DNA from 2 places in the Lentzea sp. NPDC051838 genome. Region 2 is predicted to be linked to the other one. Evidence: riboswitches for the same ligand, from Rfam matches in the RefSeq annotation. Region 2 holds a riboswitch; the other holds the start of a gene.
What was found. Region 2 has a riboswitch for S-adenosylmethionine ahead of AB0M24_RS35295 (aminotransferase class V-fold PLP-dependent enzyme). Riboswitches for the same ligand answer to the same signal wherever they lie in the genome.
Positions count from the first base shown of each region.

Region 1: it holds a riboswitch for S-adenosylmethionine, as region 2 does, so the genes downstream of both, AB0M24_RS41445 (methionine ABC transporter ATP-binding protein) here and AB0M24_RS35295 (aminotransferase class V-fold PLP-dependent enzyme) in region 2, are expected to answer to the same signal.

Region 1 covers NZ_JBFAYI010000035.1:76,564-80,384, reverse strand. Annotated here, with positions in the region: gene AB0M24_RS41455 (MetQ/NlpA family ABC transporter substrate-binding protein) at 1-236, opposite strand, end outside; gene AB0M24_RS41450 (methionine ABC transporter permease) at 266-949, opposite strand; gene AB0M24_RS41445 (methionine ABC transporter ATP-binding protein) at 946-1,944, opposite strand; SAM riboswitch class I at 2,161-2,254, opposite strand; gene rsmA (16S rRNA (adenine(1518)-N(6)/adenine(1519)-N(6))-dimethyltransferase RsmA) at 2,343-3,176, opposite strand; gene AB0M24_RS41435 (transglycosylase family protein) at 3,538-3,821, opposite strand, start outside.
Region 2 covers NZ_JBFAYI010000024.1:14,339-18,159, forward strand. Annotated here, with positions in the region: gene AB0M24_RS35290 (potassium/proton antiporter) at 94-1,572, shown strand; SAM riboswitch class IV at 1,647-1,761, shown strand; gene AB0M24_RS35295 (aminotransferase class V-fold PLP-dependent enzyme) at 1,799-3,130, shown strand; gene lspA (signal peptidase II) at 3,154-3,821, shown strand, end outside.

The DNA.
Region 1 (3,821 bases), on a different contig from region 2:
GAGCCGTCGACCAGCGCGGTGTTCGGCTGCACGTAGTCGGTGAACTCGACGACCTCGATCTTCAGACCCTTCTGCGCGGCGAGGTTGTCGGCCACGTACTTGAGGATCTGCGCGTGCGGGACGGGCGAGACGCCGACCTTCAACGTGTCCGAAGAGGACGCGCTGCCGGACGAGCAAGCGGACAGAGCGGTCAAACTGGTCAAAGCAACCGCGATCAGGGCAGCACGAATACGCATTACGTTCCTTTTGAGAAATTACGAGTGGTTCAGACGGAGGCGTGCCGGCGCCGGTCGGACGCACGGGCGGCACGGGTGAAGCCGAGCTGGATCACCGTCGTGAGCACGGCGAGCCACGCCACGGTGCTCCACAGGATCCGGTCGTTGAAGCGCTGGTAGCCCTCGCGGATGGCCAGGTCGCCGAGGCCACCGCCGCCGATCACGCCCGCCATCGCGGAGTACCCGATCAGGGCGATCACGGTGACGCCGATGGCGTTGATCAGCGCGGGCAGCGACTCGCGGATCAGCACACTGCGCACGATCCGGAGCGTCGAGGCACCGGTCGTGACCGCGGCCTCGACCACGGTCACGTGCACCTCGGACAGGATGTTCTGGACGAGCCGCCCGACGAAGGGGATCGCGCCGACCGCCAACGGCACGATGACCGCTGTACTGCCGATGGATCCGCCGACGAGCAGGCGGGTGACCGACGTGAGCGCGACGAGCAGCACGATGAACGGCATCGAGCGACCCAGGTCGGTGATGAAGCCGAGAACGCGGTGCACCGCGGCGTTCGGCCGCAGCCCGCCCTTGGCGGTGAGCTGCAGCCAAACCCCGACCGGAATTCCGAAAGCTGTGGCGATCACGGTGGAGACGCCGACCATGTACAGCGTCTCCCCGGTGGCCTCGACGAGGTAGTTCACGACGTCGGGCCAGGGTGTTGCAGACTTCACGCAGCTACTCCCTGCGGCCCCTTCAGGGACCTCTGCACAGCGCCGCCGGCCTCGCCGATCCACTCCAGCGCGGAGTCGGACCGCTCGCCGTTCAGGCCGAGGCGGAACCGCGCGACCGGCGTCTCGCCCAGCCGCGTGAGGCCGCCACCGACGATGTTCAGCTCGACGCCGAACCGGTGCGACACCTCGGGCAGCAGCGCGCCGACCGCGGCGAACCCGACGAGCACGACGTCCGCGACGCGGTCGTAGGCGTTCTCGTTGATCGGGTTGAGGTCGACGGCGGGCAGCAACGCGCTGCTCGTGCGGCTGCCGGCGTCGCTGACCAGGCTGAGGACCTTGCCGTGCTCGACGACGCGGCCCTGCTCCAGCACGGCGACGTCATCGCAGATCTTCCGGACCACACCCATGTCGTGCGTGACGACGAGCACGGTCACACCCAGCTCAGCGCGCGCACGGTCGAGCACGGTCAGCACGGAACCGGTGGTCTCCGGGTCCAGGGCGGACGTGGGCTCGTCGGCGAGCAGCACGGACGGGTTCGCGGCGAGTGCGCGCGCCACGGCGATGCGCTGACGCTGCCCGCCGGACAGCTGGTCGGGGTAGGAGGCGGCCTTGTCGGTCAGGCCGACGAGGTCCAGCAGCTCGCCCACACGGGTGCGGCGCTGCGGTCCGGGAACGCCGGCGCTCTCGAGCGGGAGGGCGATGTTACCCGCCGCGGTGCGCTGCCTGAGCAGCGAATCTCCCTGCGGCACAACGCCGATCTGCCTGCGGGCGGCCCTCAGAGCCGATCCGTCGAGGCTGGTGATGTCCGTGCCGTCGACGCGGATCGCACCCGAGTCGGGCCGCTCCAGCAGCGCGACGCACCGGGCGAGCGTCGACTTGCCGGCCCCGCTCGGGCCGACCACGCCGAGCACGGTGCCCGCCTCGACGTCGAGGGTCACGCCGTTGAGGGCGTTGACACCCTGGAAGGACTTGGTGAGGTTTTCGACAGTGATCACTTCTGCTCCACGGCTGCGCGCGACGGCACACACGCCTCTTGGGCTGTGCGCGGTCGAAGTTTCTGCTCAGGTGTGTGCGCCACTCTTCGTGCGAGTGCGCGTCAAAGGACTGTGAAAAGGCGCCTTAGACGAGGTGGCGACGACATGCAGAAGCGGTGCGGCGGCACTGGTCGACGACTCGCCGGCGCGTGAGCATTCGCGTGGTACCCATGTGATCCTCCATCGGTCCTGGCGTTAGCACCTGCCCGCATCCAGCGGGTGGTTGCTGCGACGTCGTAGAGCCAGGTCTCTCAGTCGCTCCGGATGGCAAGTAGCAGTCAACCGGACGCACGTTCGGTTGCGCAAGCCAGATTCGGATTCGTTCGACAGATCACACTGTTGGCCGAAGGATCCCCGGCCTAGACCTCCGCGATCCGGATGAAGTCGATCACGCTCAGCTGCTCGCCCCTGGCCTGCGGGTCGATGCCGGCCTTCTCGAGCAGCTCGTCGACGTTGACCTGGTTGGTCGTGGCCCATCCCTTGAGGGCTGCCCTCAACGTCTTCCGGCGCTGCGCGAAGGCCGCGTCGACGATCTGGAAGAGACGGGTCTTGTCCACTGTGGAGAGTGGCTTTTCGTGGCGGTGGAACCAGACCAGGCCGCTGTCCACGTTGGGAGCGGGCCAGAAGACGTTCCTGCCGACCGGGCCCGCCTTCTTCGCGTCGGCGTACCAGGCGAGCTTCACGCTGGGGACGCCGTAGATCTTGCTGCCCGGCTTCGCGGCCATCCTGTCCGCCACCTCGGCCTGGACCATGACCAGACCCTTGTCGAGCGTCGGGAGCTCGTGGAGGAGGTGCAGCACCACCGGAACCGCGACGTTGTACGGGAGGTTCGCGACGATCGCGGTCGGCTGGACCGGGAGATCGTCCTGGGTGACCTTCATGGCGTCTTTGAGGACCACGTGCAGCTTGGCCGCGTTCTCCGGGTCCATCTCCTGCGCCGTCCGCGGCAGCCGTTGCGCGAGCGGTGGGTCGATCTCCACGGCTACGACCTGCTTGGCGTTGGGGAGCAGGGCCAGCGTGAGGGAGCCCAGGCCCGGGCCCACTTCCAGGACGACGTCGTCCTCGGTGAGGTCGGCCGCGGCGACGATCTTGCGGACCGTGTTGGGGTCGTGCACGAAGTTCTGGCCCAGTTTCTTGGTGGGACGGATGCCCAGCTCTTCGGCCAGTTTTCGCACTTCGGAGGGTCCCAGCAGGCTCACTTGAGCATTCTCGCAGGTGAGGTTGGGAGCGGTGGGCTTGGGCCGGAGGGCGGGTGCCGCACGCATGTCCCGCCCTCCGGCTGTGGCGTCACCAGGTGGCTGGATCTCCCCTCGGGACACGACTCACGCGATCCGCGCGTGGGTCGTGGAGGCTCTGGGTTGACCGTAGTTCGAGGGTGGGCTGGGTTCAGCTCGTGGTCTGGACCGAAACCGGGCTTGGCCGACAACGACAGGCCAGCACCCGCCACCGCGCCCTCTGGCGTTGCATTGGCGGGTGCTTGACCCCAGACACGACGAAGGCCGCCCCTGGCGAACCAGGAGCGGCCTCATCGAGCAGTGCGAGTGGGAGTGCCGGTTACGGCAGGCCCAGCTTGGCGCGGCAGCCCGGCCACGCGCCGTAGGTGCCGCCCGCGCGGTCGCGGAGCTTGGTGGCGATGGCGATCTGCTGCTCGCGGGTCGCCTGGTGCGGGAGCTGGGCGTAGACGGTGCCGCCGTTCGAGGCCCAGGTGCTGGCCGAGAACTGGAGGCCGCCGTAGTAGCCGTTGCCCGTGTTGATGTCCCAGCGGCCGCCTGCCTCGCAGCCGGCGAGGCGGTCCCAGACCGCGCCGTCGGGCAGCGGCTTGGTGCCTACGGTGACCT
Region 2 (3,821 bases):
TCCACCGCGCATGAGCCCAGTAGGGGCGAACGGCGGGTGTTGTTAACGCGTCTGATTCGTCCAATTCGGTGGTGATCAACCAGAATGGTCCAGGTGGGTGACATCACGGTCGTGCTGGGCATCGGCGCAGCCGTACTGCTGATCTCCGTGATCGCGGTGCGGGTGTCGATCCGGCTCGGCCTGCCCTCGCTGTTGCTGTACCTGGGCATCGGAGTGCTCCTCGGCGAGTCGGTGTTCGGCATCAAGTTCGACGACGCCGACCTGACGCAGTCTCTCGGCATCGCGGCCCTGGTGCTGATCCTGACCGAGGGCGGGCTCACGACCCGTTGGCACGCCGTGAAGACGTCGCTGTGGTTAGGCGTGGCACTGTCCACAGTGGCCGTCGCGGTGAGCGTCGCGGTCACCGGCACGGCGTTGCACTTCCTGCTCGGTCTCGACTGGCGGATGGCGCTGCTGTGGGGCGCGGTGCTGTCGTCCACGGACGCGGCGGCCGTGTTCAGCGTGCTGCGGTCGCTGGGAGTGGGGGCGCGGCTCACGGGCGCGCTCGAACTGGAATCAGGCCTCAACGACGCGCCGGTCTACATCGCCGTGGTGCTGCTGGCGTCGGCGGACAAGATCTCGTGGACCGCGCCGTTGCTGGTGCTCTACGAACTCGCGGCGGGCGCGCTCATCGGCGTGCTGCTCGGCGTTTTCGGTGCGGCGGCACTGAGACGCGCGGCGCTTCCCGCCACCGGCTTGTACCCACTCGCCACCGTCGCCGTGTGCGTGATCGCTTACACCGCAGGCGATCTGGTGCACGCGTCCGGCTTCCTCGCCGTCTACGTCGCCGCGCTCGCCCTCGGTAACGCCCGCCTGCCGCACCGCGCCGACACCCTCTCGTTCGCCGAGGGGCTGGGATGGCTCGCCCAGATCGGGCTCTTCGTCTTACTCGGCCTGTACGCCTCGCCGTCGCGGCTGCTCGACGCGCTGGTTCCCGCGCTGATCGCGGGCGTGGTGCTGACGTTCGTGGCACGGCCGCTGTCGGTCGTGCTCGCCTCGCTGCCGTTCAAGGTGCCGTGGCGGGAGCAGGCGTTCCTCTCCTGGTCGGGGCTGCGCGGTGCCGTGCCGATCGTGTTCGCGCTGATTCCGTTGATCCAGGGCGTCGAGGGTGCGCGCGACCTGGTCGACGCGGTGTTCGTGCTGGTCATCGTGCTGACGGCGGTGCAGGGTTCGACGTTGCCGTTCCTCGCGCGGCGGCTCGGGCTGGTGAACCTGCACGAGGCGCAGGAGGTGCAGGTCGACTCCTCGCCGTTGGACGAGCTGGGCGCCGAGCTGCTGCAGGTGCACATCCAGCGCGGGTCGAAGCTGCACGGCGTCTACATGACCGAGCTGCGGCTGCCGAGCGGCGCCACGGTGAGCCTCGTGGTGCGGTCGGGGAAGAGTTTCACGCCACAGCCGACGACTCGGCTGCAGGTCGACGACCAGTTGCTCATCGTGACCACCGAAGAGGCGCGCGATGCCGCTGAGCGGCGCATACGTGCCGTGGACCGGGCCGGTCGCTACGCACGGTGGAAGGGCGAGACAGGCGACTAGCTCGGTCTCCGAGGCTTCTCAGCATGTGATCGGTGGTCGACTTCCGCCGCGAGGCTCCGCTAACGTCATCGGCAGGTCATGAGAGCCAGCGTCAAGCCCAAGCTTGCTGGCCGGCAACCCTCCAACCGCGGTGGGGTGCCCTTGGTGAGGACCTGGTCCGGCGCGTGGGGCGCCGGTCAAGCGCGGGCCTTCGCAGAACGGGGCCCCTGGCCTCGGAGGCAGTTCGATGACGCTCGCGATCACCCCTCAGACTGTTACCTCGGTTCCCGCTGTCGTCGGCGCTGACCTGCGCGTTCCTCTCGTCACCGGAGAGCGCGTGACGTATGCGAACCTCGATCACGCGGCCTCTGCGCCCTGTCTGCAGGAGGTGCGCGACGCCGTCGACGAGCTGCTGCCCTGGTACGCCAGCGTGCACCGCGGCGCCGGGTTCGCCTCCCAGGTCTCCACTCGCGTCTACGAGCAGGCGCGGGACCGCATCCGCAAGTTCGTCGGCGCCCACTCGTCCGACACCGTCGTCTTCACCCGCAACACCACGGATTCGCTGAACCTGTTGGCGCGCAGCGTTCCTCGCAACACCGCCGTCGTGCTGTTCGACAGCGAGCACCACGCCGCTCTGCTGCCGTGGCGTGGCCCGAACGTTCAGCGCATTCCCGCCCCGTCGTCGTCCGGCGCTGCTGTTGTCGCGCTGGACCGGGCTCTTGCCGCCGCCCCGGTCGGCCCGAGGCTCGTGATCGTCACCGGGGCGTCCAACGTCACGGGGGAGCTGTGGCCGGTCGCGGAGCTCGCGAAGGTCGCCCGCAGGCACGGCGCGCGCATCGCGCTCGACGCCGCGCAGCTCGCCCCGCACCGCCCGATCAACGTCCGTGAGCTGGGCGTCGACTACATCGCGTTCTCCGGCCACAAGATCTACGCGCCGTTCGGTGCCGGCGTCCTGGTGGGTCGCGCGGACTGGCTGCAGCAGGCTCAGCCGTACCTGGTGGGCGGCGGTGCGACGGCCAAGGTGACCGACCACGGCGACCGGCTCGGCGTGGCCTGGTCCGCGGTGCCGGAGCGGCACGAGGCCGGCAGCCCGAACGTCGTCGGCGTGCACGCGCTGGCGTCGGCCTGCGAGATCCTGTCGCGGCACTGGGAGCAGACGGTCGCGCACGAGCAGGAGCTGCTGACGCGCCTGCAGGACGGGCTGCGCTCGATCCCTGGCTTCCGCGAGCTGTCGATCCTGACCGACGCCGACAAGGTGGGCGTCGTGAGCTTCACGATCTCCGGCTTCGACGCGGGCTTCCTCGCGGCGGCGCTGTCCTGCGAGTACGGCATCGGCGTCCGTGACGGAGCGTTCTGCGCCCACGTGATCGTCGGGCGGCTCGTCAAGCAGGCCGGATCGCACGAGGAGCGCGCCGTGCGTGCCTCGATCGGCCTGGGTACGACCGCCGAGCACGTCGACCGCCTGGTGGCCGCGCTGCGCACTCTCGTCACCGAGGGTCCGAAGTGGACCTACACGCAGCGCGACGGCCGCTGGGTGCCCGAGGACGACAGCCGAACCCTGCCGCCGTTCCTCGCGTAGTTCCGGTAGTGGACAATGACCTGGTGAGTGACGAGTCCAAGGCCGCCGACGAGGTCGCTGAGAAGCCTGCGGAAGAGCAGGTCAGCGAGCCGAAGCCGGTCGCGGATCGCAAGTCCAACGAGTTCGTCGGGGTCGATCTCGCCGACGACGAAGCCGACGACGCCGGCGCGGACACCAAAACCGAGGCCGTGGCCGTGGTCGCGGAGCTGCCGGCCGAGGAGGAGAAGCCCGCCGCCGAGCGGGTCGTGTCCTCCGACGACGTCATCGAGCCGGAGTTCGCGATCAGCGGTTCGCTGCCCGAGCCGCGGATCAAGATCCTCGCGGTGCTGGCCGCCGTCGTGCTGGCGCTGGACGTCCTCACCAAAGTCCTGTCCGTGGCGTTCCTCGAGGGTGCCGACCCGATCAAGCTGTTCGGCGGCGTGCTCTACCTGACGTTCGTCCGCAACCCCGGCGCCGCGTTCGGCATGGCCGAGGGCATGACGTGGATCCTGGCGCTCATCGCGCTGGGCGTCGCCGGGTTCATCCTCTGGATCTCGCGCAACCTCCGCTCCCAGCCGTGGGCCGTCGGGCTCGGGCTGGTGCTGGGCGGGGCCCTCGGCAACCTGGCCGACCGGCTGTTCCGGCAGCCTGGGCCGATGCGCGGCCACGTGGTGGACTTCCTGTCGCTGTTCGACCCGTTCGGCCGAGTGTG